3 regions of the Shewanella sp. NKUCC01_JLK genome follow, and region 1 is predicted to be linked to each of the others. Evidence: predicted binding sites of a transcription regulator. Region 1 holds the regulator's gene; each other region holds the start of a gene.

Region 1 (4,427 bases):
CAGATTATCTTCTTTGGTCCGGTGGAAGTTACCCAAGGCTCAATAAAAATCCAAGCAAATGAACTGCGTGCATTTTCCGCTGAAGGTGAAAATAGCAAAACTTTAGTCGCCACAGGCAACCCTGCTACGTATAGCCAGATATTAGACGATGGCCGTCCTGCATCGGCTAGCGCGAAAGAAATTCGTTACGATATGGCAAGCCGCACCTTAACTCTGAAAGGTATGGCGTCATTAGATCAAGCAGGTAGCCAAGTTACAGGCAATTTAATCCGCTATAACATGATTCAACAGAAATTGATGGCCGAGAGTACTGGCAGTGGTGACGATCGCGTAATCACTATTATTCAGCCTGAAAACTATCAAGATGATGCTAAATCAGACGCTCCGGCGGATAAACCTGTAAAAAAGCAGGACTCTAAATGACCCAAATCACCTTAAGAGCACAAAATCTGGCGAAAAGTTACAAGAGTCGCCAAGTGGTTAAAGACGTCAGTCTGACGGTAAAAACCGGTCAAGTCGTTGGCCTACTCGGTCCAAACGGTGCAGGTAAAACCACGACCTTTTACATGGTTGTCGGGCTAGTGAAGAGCGATAAGGGACATATCTTTATCGACGATGATGATTTAACCGCAGATCCTATGCATCTGCGTGCCCGCAAAGGCATAGGTTACTTACCGCAAGAAGCCAGTATCTTTCGTAAGCTAACTGTTCATGACAACATCATGGCCGTACTGCAAACTCGTAAAGAACTTAAAAACGAAGAACGAGAAGAAGAACTAGAACATCTGCTCGAAGAGTTTCATATCACCCACATCCGTGACAGCCAAGGCATGTCATTGTCGGGTGGCGAACGTCGTCGCGTCGAAATTGCGCGGGCTTTAGCCGCTAATCCTAAGTTCATTTTGCTCGATGAACCGTTTGCCGGCGTCGATCCTATTTCGGTTATCGACATCAAGAAGATTATCGAACAACTCAAAAGTCGCGGCCTTGGCGTACTGATCACAGACCATAATGTCCGCGAGACATTAGATGTATGTGAACATGCTTATATTGTGAGTCACGGAAACCTGATTGCCGAAGGAACTCCAGCAGAGATCTTAGACAATCAGCAAGTTAGGGCTGTGTACTTAGGTGAACAATTCAGGCTATAGTTAATCGAGCGAAGCCAATGGAGGCAATTTATACCGCCATTGGGCTTCACTCAAGATAATAATAAGCGACCTCATCCAACAATAATAACGTAGGGATCAGCGGTAACATGAAAGCGTCACTCCAGCTCAAACTGGGTCAACAGTTAACCATGACGCCACAATTACAACAGGCCATACGTCTGTTGCAACTGTCGTCATTAGAACTGCAGCAAGAGATCCAGCAAGCATTAGATTCTAATCCCCTTCTCGAGCTGGAAGAGGATCAATTCGACGCCACTAAAACCCCTGTAAACCAAACGCTATCCGATACGGATTTCAGTGAATCTAGCACTCTGCCACCAGAAAAAGACAGCTCCACCATAGACACGGCAGAGTCGCTAACCAAAGAATCCATGCCCGATGAGCTCCCCATGGACACCACATGGGATGAAGTGTTTACCGCCTCCCCAAACTCAGGCCCCGGCGGCAGTCGTGAAGACGATATGCCCTTCCAAGGCGAGACCAGTGAAGGTTTGTACGAACACTTAGAATGGCAAAAAAACCTCACACCGTTTTCTGAAACCGATTTAGCCATTGCCACCGCCATTATTGATGCAATCGACGATCAGGGCTATCTCACCCAAAGCACTGAAGAAATTCTCGAAGCCATGGGCAATCCTGAAGTTGAGCTTGACGAAGTCGAAGCCGTACTCAAGCGCATTCAGCATTTTGATCCCATAGGCGTTGCCGCCCGCGATTTAAGTGAATGCCTGCTGATCCAACTGTCGCATTTCGCCGCTGATACTCCCAACCTAGAAAACGCCCGTATGCTGATCAAAGATCATTTAGATCTGATCGCCGCCCGTGATTTTAGGTTGTTGATGCGTAAGACTAAATTAAAAGAAGATGAATTAAGGGATGGTATAGCACTCATCCAAACCCTCAATCCTCGCCCAGGTTTGTTGATCACGCCCAATAATGACGAATACGTTATCCCAGATGTGTCTGTGTCGAAGAAAAATGGCCGCTGGGTCGTTGAGCTTAATCCTGACTGCATGCCCAAAATCAATGTAAATCAACATTATGCTTCTATGGCACGCAGCACAAAAAACCAAGCCGATAGCCAATTTATTCGCGGCCATCTGCAAGAGGCTAAATGGTTTATTAAGAGTCTAGAAAGCCGTAACGACACTTTGCTTAAAGTTGCTAATTGCATAGTGCAATATCAGCAAGGTTTCTTTGAGTATGGTGAAGAAGCCATGAAGCCTATGGTGCTTAACGATATTGCTGAAGCGGTAGAAATGCATGAGTCCACCATCTCACGGGTCACAACTCAAAAATACATGCATACCCCTAAGGGACTTTTTGAACTAAAATACTTCTTCTCTAGCCACGTCGGGACTGACGATGGTGGTGAGTGCTCATCCACAGCAATCAGAGCCTTTATAAAGAAACTGGTGGCAGCGGAAAACCAGAAAAAACCATTAAGCGATAGTAAGATGGCTCAACTTCTGGCAGAACAAGGGATCAACGTAGCCCGCAGAACCATTGCGAAGTACCGAGAGGCTATGCTTATTCCACCTTCTAATCAGCGTAAAAGTTTATAACCTACAGTGGATATCGGAGGACGTTTCTATGCAAATAAACCTAAGTGGGCACCATATCGAAATTACCGAATCGTTACGTGCATATGTAGAAGAAAAGTTTTCAAAACTTGAACGCCATTTCGAACAGATCAATAATGTGCACGTTGTGCTCAATGTTGAGAAAATGCAACAGATTGCCGAAGCGAGAATAAACCTCATAGGTGGTGAAGTTTTTGCTACTTCAGAGCATGCTGACATGTATGCCGCTATAGACGCCCTGATTGACAAGCTTGACCGTCAGGTTATTAAACACAAAGAGAAGTTAACAAAACACTAATAATGGAACTTTGTACCATACTGCGGCCGGAGTGCACTACCTGCGCCACTCCGGGCAGCAAGAAAAAGGTACTGGAACTCATCAGCGACTTAGTCGCTGCCCAGTACCCGACCCTCTCATCTCAAGAGATATTCGAAAGCCTAGTGGCGCGCGAAAAGATGGGGAGCACAGGTATAGGTAACGGCATCGCCATTCCACATGGTCGACTAGCCGATATAGATCAGCCCATTGCCATACTCATTAAGTGTGAAGAGCCGATAGCATTTGATGCTATCGATAAGCAACCTGTTGATATTTTATTTGCACTACTGGTGCCTGCAGACCAATGTCAGCAGCACTTAAGTACCTTGTCTTGCATGGCCGAAAAGCTGAGCGACAAGCAAATATTAAAGCAATTACGCAAGACGCATGATGAAACGGAACTCTATCAGGTAATCACTGGATGAAACTGGTCATAGTGTCGGGCCGCTCAGGCTCAGGCAAATCTGTCGCCCTTAGGGTACTCGAAGATCTCGGCTATTATTGTGTCGATAACCTTCCCTTGCCATTGATTGGCAGTTTGCTTGAGCAACTCAAAGGCAGTAACGATCTCGTCGCCATCAGTGTCGACGTGCGTAACATGCCTGAGCAGGATAAGGTCTTAGTAAAACAACTCGCTAGCCTACCTCCAGATACTGAGTTAACGAGCTTCTTCCTTAACTCCAGCGATAAAATTCTGCTCAAGCGTTACAGCGAAACCCGCCGTTTGCATCCTTTGTCGAAGAGCCGAGTCTCTTTGCAAGAAGCGATAAAGCTGGAGGGGAAACTGCTCGAGCCTATGTCAAAACTGGTCGATCACTACATAGATACGTCGAATTTGAATATCTATGATTTAAGCGACCAAGTCCGACAAATTCTCCTTGGTAGTGTCGATAAAGAACTCGTGATCAACTTCGAGTCCTTTGGCTTTAAGCACGGAATGCCCACCGAAGCCGACTTTATGTTCGATGTACGCTTTCTACCTAATCCCCACTGGGAGCTGGCGCTGCGGCCATTGACTGGTTTAGATGAACCCGTAGCTGAGTTCTTAAATCGCCAACCACTGGTCAATAAGTTCATCTGGCAAATCGAAAATTTACTGGAGACTTGGCTGCCGCACCTTGAGCGTAACAATCGCAGTTATTTAACTGTGGCCATTGGCTGCACAGGTGGACAGCACAGATCGGTTTACGTCGCAGAGCAATTGGCCAAACGCTTTAGTAACGGTAAACATAAAGTGTATGCCCGTCATCGAGAGCTCAACAATGCCAAAGCTTGAACGTCAGATAACTATCTGTAATAAGCTCGGTTTACATGCCCGTGCCGCCACTAAGTTGGTGGTACTGGCTTCCGAGT
Region 2 (4,427 bases), on a different contig from region 1:
TTGACCCGCAGTAAGTGGGAACTTGAAGTTGACCCTTCCTTAAGTCCAGGTGACTGTATTCTCAGTAGTCATCGTTCTTTAGTGGATTTGACCCTCGCATCGCGTATCGATGCTGTATTTGAGTCCTTACGGAACCAACATGCTCACTTAAGTGACAAGCAGCGTCAACTGCAAGAGGCGATAGAGGTTGAAGATACCGCAAAACACATTGCTGCTTCTGAGGCTGTGGGATCAGAGCTTGATGATCAGGTTGTCGATACGGTTTCTCAACATGCTGAGGATATACAATTTGCCTCAAACACAGGTGAGCAATTAGAGGCAGAATCAGATGCAAAATCGCCAACATCAACTGCTGAATAGGCTTAATCATCATCAGGGTAAGGTGCCGCCATTTCGCGCTGTGGCCAGTGGTCAACTGGTGCGTGTTGTCGGCTTAACCTTAGAAGCAAGCGGTTGCCGTGCGCCTGTGGGCAGTTTATGTTCGATCGAAACCATGGCGGGCGAGTTAATCGCCGAAGTTGTAGGCTTTGATGGCGAACTCCTTTATTTAATGCCTATCGAAGAATTACGTGGGGTATTACCCGGTGCGCGGGTTGTGCCTTTAGGGGAACAAACTGGACTCAATGTTGGTTTATCCCTGCTAGGACGCGTACTCGATGGTAACGGTGTGCCTTTAGATGGTTTAGGCGCTTTGCAGACCGACCAACAAGCGCCAAGACATAGCGCTGCCATTAATCCCTTATCCCGCCGTGCTATTACTGAACCGCTGGACGTTGGCGTTCGCGCTATCAACGCTATGCTGACCGTGGGCAAAGGCCAACGTATGGGCTTGTTTGCGGGCTCAGGTGTCGGTAAGAGTGTGCTCTTAGGTATGATGACTCGCGGTACTACCGCCGACATTATTGTGGTTGGGCTAGTGGGTGAGCGTGGCCGGGAAGTGAAAGAGTTTATTGAGGAAATTCTTGGTGAGAAGGGTCGAGCGCGTTCAGTCGTTGTTGCTGCGCCTGCGGATACATCGCCTCTGATGCGCCTTCGCGCCTGTGAAACCTCGACTCGTATTGCCGAATATTTCCGCGATTTAGGCTATAACGTTTTATTGCTTATGGACAGTTTAACGCGCTATGCCCAAGCACAGCGGGAAATTGCTTTGGCTGTGGGTGAACCGCCTGCGACTAAAGGTTATCCGCCTTCTGTGTTTGCAAAATTGCCACGTTTAGTTGAGCGCGCCGGAAACGGTGGCCCAGGGCAAGGTTCAATTACGGCATTTTATACTGTGTTGACGGAAGGGGACGATCAACAGGATCCCATTGCCGATGCTTCGCGGGCGATCCTCGATGGCCACATTGTCTTGTCACGTTCGCTTGCGGATTCGGGGCACTATCCTGCGATTGATATTGAAGCTTCTATTAGCCGAGTCGCGCCTATGGTGATCTCCAATGAACATTTGGAGGCGATGCGCCGCGTGAAACAAACCTATTCTTTGTATCAGCAAAATCGAGATTTGATTTCTATTGGGGCCTATGCCCAAGGAAGCGATCCTCGCATTGATAATGCGATACGACTGCAGCCAGCAATGAATGCTTTTTTACGACAAACCATGCGTGATGCATTTAGCTTTGCCGATAGCCAAGTCATGCTTGGGCAACTTGCTGCACAGTGCAAATAATGGCGTCATCGAATTAATCGAGGTCTAGTATGGCTAACGCCGATCCCTTGTTGTTAGTGTTAAAGCTTGCCAATGATGCCGAAGAACAAGCGGCGTTATTGTTAAAATCTGCGCAATTAGAGTGTCAAAAACGGTTGAATCAACTCAGTGCTCTGAATAACTATCGCTTAGAATACATGAAGCAAATGCAATCCCAGCAAGGTCAAGCCATCAGTGCTAGTCACTATCACCAGTTTCACCGTTTTATTCGTCAGATCGATGACGCAATTATCCAGCAAAATCGCGTCGTAGCCGACGGTGAAAAGCAAAAAGAATATCGACAACAACATTGGTTGGAAAAGCAAAAAAAACGTAAGGCAGTAGAATTACTCTTAGCCAGTAAAGAGAAGAAGCGTCAAGTGGCTGAACAAAAAAGGGAGCAAAAAATGACCGATGAATTTGCTTCCCAGCAATTTTATCGCCGTCATCAACGTTAGTGAAATGATAGGCATCTTTACTGCTCGCTAGCCGGATAGGCTCTTTAGTTTTTTTGTATTGATGGCATAAGCATCAATTCGGCACCTCTCAGTGTTAATTCTTTTCGATATGCTGTCGTAAAATCTGATGTTTTGGCATCTTATTTGCTTTGATTTAGTCCATGACCCTGCAACCGCAGTGTTTAATTGACGTTTCTACCTAGCCATTTCTTTTTTTGCTGGGTGATGTTTGGGAGCACTTATGCAACAAATGACCAATATCCTGTTAAGTAAAACAGGTAACTCTGCGGCCAATTCCGCTAAGACATCTTCCCAAGAGTCTAATAATGAAGACTTTTCATCTACACTTGCGTCAGTCACCGCTAGCTCATTTTCTATTTCTGCGTCTAAAAAAACCATTGCTAACACTGATGATACTGTGCAGGTTACCTCTGCTGATAAAGTAAAAGATGACGATATATCAACTGATGACGCCGACGTAAATCTCATTTTTGCCCAAATTAGCATGGCAAATGATATGAAGAAAACGGCATCAGATGGAGATAGTTTGCCGCTAGCATTTTTAAATGCTGAAGAAGATATAACTGGTGAAGAAAATATTGATACTTCATCAGCTTTATTAACCGGCTCAGCATTGGCATCTACTGTTTCTGCTGAGATTGAACTGGCATCAGATATAGATGCCGATGAAGCGGGTTTTTCTGCTGAATTACAAAAGTTAGTTTCTACTAGCCCAGATATGGCAGCAATTTCAATCGCAGATGATGTGAAACCATCTTCTTTGACTGATAAGTCACTCGTACATATTCTTCCCATAGACCCAAATATACTTGAAGCGTCAGCGGATAGTGATGCTGTGATTGATCCAAATTTGACCGATGACGCTTCAGAATTACCTTTAGAAGACACTGAGCTTGTCTCTGCCACTGAAGTCGTGGTGAGTATAGATGAGTCTTTAGTTGAGAATGAGGTCACATTTAATGCTGTGATTAATCAAGCGGGCTTAGCGAACAGTGCAACGATAAAGTCGGCAACCAACACTGCGGCAAAAGCAACGACTAGCAGCTCGACAGTGAATAGTCCCAATACGGGTAATATCGCGACCTCGGGAAATACTTTCGACCTGAATACCTTAGGCTCTTCAATTTCATCTGAACCATTAGAGACAACATCTGTAACAGAAAGTGATCTTGATGGGAGTCCCAATTCCGATTTGGCTGCTAACCTATTACTGAAAGATGCTAAATTGACGGTTGCAATGGATATTCCCAGAGACGAAAGTTTTATGGATGATAGTAATACTTTCTCAGAACTTAAGTCGACATCATCCATACAGACACTCTCGATGTCACAATTAAATCGCCAAGAAACCATGCAAGTTCAGCTGTCATTGCGTCAAGGCGTAGAGCAGCAAAACCAAATGCAGGAGATGATCCAACGATTTTCACCTGTGATGAAGCAGCAATTGATTACTATGGTGAGTCAAGGCATCCAACATGCGGAAATCCGGCTCGATCCCCCTGAGCTTGGGCATATGTTGGTAAAGATCCAAGTACATGGGGACCAAACCCAAGTACAGTTCCATGTTACTCAGCCGCAAACGCGCGATCTGGTTGAACAAGCTATGCCAAGATTACGTGAGTTATTGCAAGAGCAAGGGATGCAGTTGGCTGACAGCCATGTTTCTCAAGGCGATCAAGGTGAGCGTCGTGAAGGTAGTTTCGGTGATGGCGGCAGTTCAAATGCGGCTGATATGGATGAAATCTCGGCAGAAGAGTTACATTTAGGTTTAAATCAAGCGATTAGTGTAACTTCAGGTATAGATTATTACGCTTAAGCAGGTAACCTATAGCAATGACTGACATAATTACGTTTCAAATAAAACTGTAATGAGTTTCCGCCTAAATTAAAGAGAATAGTGATGGCTAAGGAAGAATCGTTAGAACTTGAAAGTACTGAAGAGCCTAAGAGTAAGAAGAAACTATTTATTTTTGCTGGTGTAGGCGTTTTAGTCGCGCTGTTAATCGGTGGCGGCGTCTGGTTCTTTATGGGAAGCAGTACCGAAGAGGTTCCCGCCGTAGCAGCAGATAGTGCTGTTCAGGCTGAAGTCCCAGCATCAGGAGCAGTGGCTACCGCATCATACGTGCCTATGCCGCGTCCTTTCTTATTCAACTTACCTGGGCCTGATAGGGCTCGTTTAGTTGAGATTAAAGTGCAGCTTATGGTGCGTGGTACCGATGATGATGTGCTAACACAAAAACATATTCCGCTGATTGAAGATGCGC
Region 3 (4,427 bases), on a different contig from region 1:
CAGTCACCAACTTGGTTTATCGGTCTGTTAGATGAGGGAGATAAAATGCTCACCATCAATAACAGTGATGGTAGCGTATGGATTGAAATCCCTGGTGAAGTGCAATCTGAGCAATTGTCCTCGAGTTTGACTGCGTTTATCGAAGCATTATCGCCACGGATAGCACCACCCGTTAAACATGAAGAATTACCTATGCCCGCATTAGAACATCCTGGTATTTTCGCCAGTTTTAAACGTATGTGGCAAAACCTTTTCGGTAAACGTTAACTTCTGTGAGCGACATTTTTATTATCAACCTAAGTATTAACTCAACCTAAGCGTGGCTTATCTTAGGTTGAGTTCTGCAAGGGGATAAACAGATGTTATTGATGATCCCAAGACAGATTCGACACTATGCGGCAAGGCTCGCAGCGAAAATGGAACATATCCAATAAAGGTTCATCGAGTTTCCAATCATGACTGCCACAACGTGGGCAAGGTCGCGTTTTTTCTGTGGCTAAATCTTGGCCGCCAACGCGATATAAGTAGTAATAGGTCGGGATCTGAGTGAGATATTCGATACGACCGCGCAAATCCCAACCTCTACGAAATAAATCACTGTCCGGACTCGATAATTCCTCAAGTGCGGCAAATTCTGCCTTGGTGGCCGCCGCCATTTGTAACTCATCACAGGCTTGCCATTCGCTCTGCCAACGGATAATGCGCTTATGATCGCCATTAAAGGTTGCGGGTAAACGGTACAGGGGAATGGGCAATAAATTGTCGCCGCTGCGTAGGGGCGAGCACATATGCACAAAACTGGTGTATAGCAGTTGCCAGCTGGGTGTTTCGGTATTACTTACTTCAGAATTGATATCCTGACCAATAAACTTTTCCCGCGGCGCGAGTAGTTTAGCGTCGGTTAATTCTACTAAGGCTTTTTTGACCCAAGGGCTGTGATATTTGTGCGCTAAACTGCTTTTCTCTGGCATCAATAAACGCACTCTAAACTCACCATCATTAAAGGCGACCGCAAATTCTCGCCCTAAGATTTGACCATTAGCTCGATAGGCTTCAAGGAGCTGATTAATTGCCTTCTCGGCGGCAGATATCGTGGTGTCGGCGAAGCATTCGAAGCGCAGTTCAGTGACAAACATTAAGCTGTTTTTCCTTGGATTTCTAATAAGTTGATGCGTTGTTTAAGTTCAAGCAGTTCGTTTTTTAATTGCATTATTTCTGTTTTTTGCTGCTCAGCATGACGTTCAAAATACGCCTGTTGCATCTGCAGGCGCTCGGCGAGCACTGCAAGGGTTAAGGTATCGTTAGTTGCGGGAGTGTCAGTTGTAGGGCTGATAGTTTGCAACTCAGCTAAACGCTCGCGATCCGCCTTAGGCATAGATTTAAATTGCTGTAAGCCTTGGATCAATATAGGTAAAGGTAGGCTACTACCTAAACGGGTTTTAATTAAGGCAAGGCTCGGTACTTTACCGCAGGCTTCGAGCGAACGTGCGGCCGCTAATACTTGGTCAAGGGGACTCATAATTAGCAAAATTCCTTAATTTGTTGAATTGTTTAAACCAATTTTAAAATAATAATTAATTTTTTCATTTAAAAACAGTGTGTTGTCTTGTGGCATTTATTTTGCTTATTGTCCAGCCGAAATACCATTTTTTAAGCTTCAATAATAATTACACAGGATGTCACATGATGAACCATAAATTGAATAACAAACTTATCGCCATCACTTTTTTAGGGCTCGCAAGCTTAGGTCTTAGCGGCTGCGTGGTCAATGTCGGTGATGGAGAATCGGGCTGGGATAGCAGCGAATCTTGGGAGAAAGTGCAGGATAAAAATCGCACTAACTTAACCAAGCTGAGCTTAGGTATGCCTAAAGACCAAGTGATGATCTTAATGGGCACCGCTGATTTTAGTGAAGCCTATATTCAACAAAGTGCTCAACAAGGTGAAGCCAATAAAGAAGTCTTAGTGTTGTTTTATCGTACCCAGCGTAATAATGGCGATGGAAAAACCACTAAGGATGAATGCACGCCTATCGTGCTGAGCAACAATGCCTTAGTGGGTTGGGGTGAAACGGCTTACGGTAAAATCTGAACCAACGAGTCTTATCGTTTACGTAGCTGAGTGTCTAATTGCTCAATGGGCTCAGTCCAGAGGGCATCGGCTTCTAAACCTTCAATGATAAAGCTCTTTTGGGCTGGGGTCCAAAAGGGCGCTTGGCTTAAATGGATGTGATGGTCGATATCATGGGTTGCAATAAACTGCGCTATGGCCTCGTCGCTACTGTCTAAACCGAGTTGCTCAAACAAGTGGCTTAAGTCTACTGGAGTTGTATCCATCATTATTTCCTTTTCAGTATAGTGCCTTCGTTTAGAGTAAGCGCCTGATTGAAAAATGCAATCTATGATTAAAATTTGCACTTTTTAGTTTCCTTGGTAGATTAACAGTTACGCATAAAAAAGTGTGAGCTAAGTCAAGGAATGCTAACGATGGACAATGAAATTCTGGAGGACTGCCGCGCAGTCTATTTGACCGCGGAAGACTTACGCATTGCCGCTTCTATTCTCTATAACGCTTACCATGATGATCCTTTTTTTGTCGATTCACTCTTTACCTCAGACAAAGCCGCTTATGAGCAAAAATTGCGCGCCGCAATCAGGGAAGAACTCAATACGTTATGGCAACAAAAACAAGCCCTCATTGGTTTATTCGACCATGAAAGACTCTTTGGGTTAGCCTGTGTAGTTACTCAAGAAGTGCCTTTAGGGGAAGGGCGTTATTGGCATTGGCGCTTAAAGATGTTGTTAGGTACAGGTTGGCAATCGACTCAAGCACTAATGAACAAAGAGTCCAGTATTATTGAACTTTTACCCAGTAAGCACTGCGGTATTTTGCAGTTTATTGCTCTTGCACCAAATGAACAGCACAAAGGACTTGGACATAAGTTAGTGCAAGCTGTGGTGAGTTGGTGTGATGAACAGCCTGATTTGGATGGCATTGGTGTGTTTATCGCTCAGGAGAAACACTTGCAACTGTTTACTCAGCATGACTTTGTATCCATAGGCGAGCTGAGTATCGGCAGTGTCCATGGCCAGCTTTTATTCTATTCGGTTCAACAAGATGACTAACTCTTATAAACGTTTCGCCGATTTTTATCCTTTCTATTTATCCCAACACCAGCACCCGACTTGTCGGAAATTACACTTTGTTGGCAGTTGTTTAGTTCTGCTGCTGATTGGCATTGCCTTGGTTTCACAAGCCTGGTGGCTATGTTGGTTTATTCCTATTGTTGGTTATGGTTTTGCGTGGGTGGGACACTTCGTATTTGAGAAGAATCGACCCGCGACATTTCAGTATCCTTTTTACAGTTTGATGGCAGATTGGGTGATGTTTGCGCAGATGATTCGCCGCTTTTTTAAACGTTAAAAAAACTGCTCGAGTGAGATGCCCATGCCCGTGTGAGAGATCGCTTACAAACGTTGTAGGACATAATGTTTTCTTTTTGATTGTTTTTTGTCCTATAATATTTAATTTTAAATAGAATCATTGGGTTGTATTTGTTTTTCTTTGGTTGGTCCGTAATTAATTTTGTAGTCCGTTCTTTGAGCCGAACAAAAAAGTTAGGGTTAACGTAGAATTCACTCATGGCCAAAGCAAATGGATAGCAAGGAAAGCGAAACAGGCCAAAGGGACGCAAGAAGCAACGAATTAAGATTTCAAGGTTGAAATCGCTGACGGTAGGAAAACTGTCATTCGCCTCGGATAGGCTAAGGAAAAGCAGGATTGCTTTTCAAGGATGATTAGGGACAGTGAGTTGTATCGTCAGGATGATGAATTTCAGGAAGAATACAGGACACGCTTAAGGATTAAGCATGAACTCGAAACAGGATGTGTCGAGATAAGGATAAAGTATAAGGGTGAACAGCTTGTACTAATCTATGGAAAATAAATTTTGCAGGATGCAATAGGAATACGTCATAGGAAGTGACAGGCTCTGTAAAAAGGATTTACAGGTCAAGGGACTGAGTGTTATCTCACGTAAGTTTGATACACAGGGACGAAAAGGGATTACAGGGACGACGCAGGACGCAAGCAGACGCATGGATGGTGCAGGGAGCACAAATCGAGCAGGACGGCTTACAAAGGATAAATGGGGCGCACTTTAGTTGCGCCCTTTTCTTTGGTTCATTTTCAGCATTAATCTGGCTTTGCCAAGCTATAACGCTATTCACACAGACTTTATCTTAACTCTGCTTAAAGACTTCTCACCGTAAAGCATGTTCACCAGTCCTACTTCTCTTATTGCCCAATGATTTACTCTCTGTGTTGTCTGTGTTCTGGTCATGCGCCGAATGCTTGTCGAATTTTGAGCGATAGCGGTTTATGCATAAGTCCTCAGGGGAGACATCTAGCGTTTTGCTTACTTTTGA

What was found. The regulator sigma-54, encoded in region 1, starts transcription at its own class of promoters, with help from an activator protein. The targets are predictions, from matches to a motif close to GTTGGCACGNNNNTNGNNT.
Region 2: the regulator sigma-54 is predicted to act here: its motif matches at 2,274-2,292, upstream of KO537_RS04900 (flagellar hook-length control protein FliK).
Region 3: the regulator sigma-54 is predicted to act here: its motif matches at 1,608-1,626, upstream of KO537_RS08340 (DUF3192 domain-containing protein).

What each region holds. Positions count from the first base shown of each region.
Region 1 covers NZ_JAHKRD010000020.1:14,640-19,066, reverse strand. The annotation lists gene lptA (lipopolysaccharide transport periplasmic protein LptA) at 1-423, shown strand, start outside; gene lptB (LPS export ABC transporter ATP-binding protein) at 420-1,151, shown strand; gene KO537_RS19095 (RNA polymerase factor sigma-54) at 1,259-2,737, shown strand; gene hpf (ribosome hibernation promoting factor) at 2,766-3,053, shown strand; gene ptsN (PTS IIA-like nitrogen regulatory protein PtsN) at 3,056-3,499, shown strand; gene rapZ (RNase adapter RapZ) at 3,496-4,350, shown strand; gene KO537_RS19075 (HPr family phosphocarrier protein) at 4,337-4,427, shown strand, end outside.
Region 2 covers NZ_JAHKRD010000003.1:202,251-206,677, forward strand. The annotation lists gene fliH (flagellar assembly protein FliH) at 1-360, shown strand, start outside; gene fliI (flagellar protein export ATPase FliI) at 329-1,666, shown strand; gene fliJ (flagellar export protein FliJ) at 1,696-2,142, shown strand; gene KO537_RS04900 (flagellar hook-length control protein FliK) at 2,384-3,979, shown strand; gene fliL (flagellar basal body-associated protein FliL) at 4,064-4,427, shown strand, end outside.
Region 3 covers NZ_JAHKRD010000006.1:124,296-128,722, reverse strand. The annotation lists gene syd (SecY-interacting protein) at 1-267, shown strand, start outside; gene KO537_RS08350 (Zn-ribbon-containing protein) at 363-1,136, opposite strand; gene KO537_RS08345 (hypothetical protein) at 1,136-1,519, opposite strand; gene KO537_RS08340 (DUF3192 domain-containing protein) at 1,684-2,091, shown strand; gene KO537_RS08335 (DUF2789 domain-containing protein) at 2,103-2,336, opposite strand; gene KO537_RS08330 (GNAT family N-acetyltransferase) at 2,487-3,125, shown strand; gene KO537_RS08325 (DUF962 domain-containing protein) at 3,118-3,423, shown strand.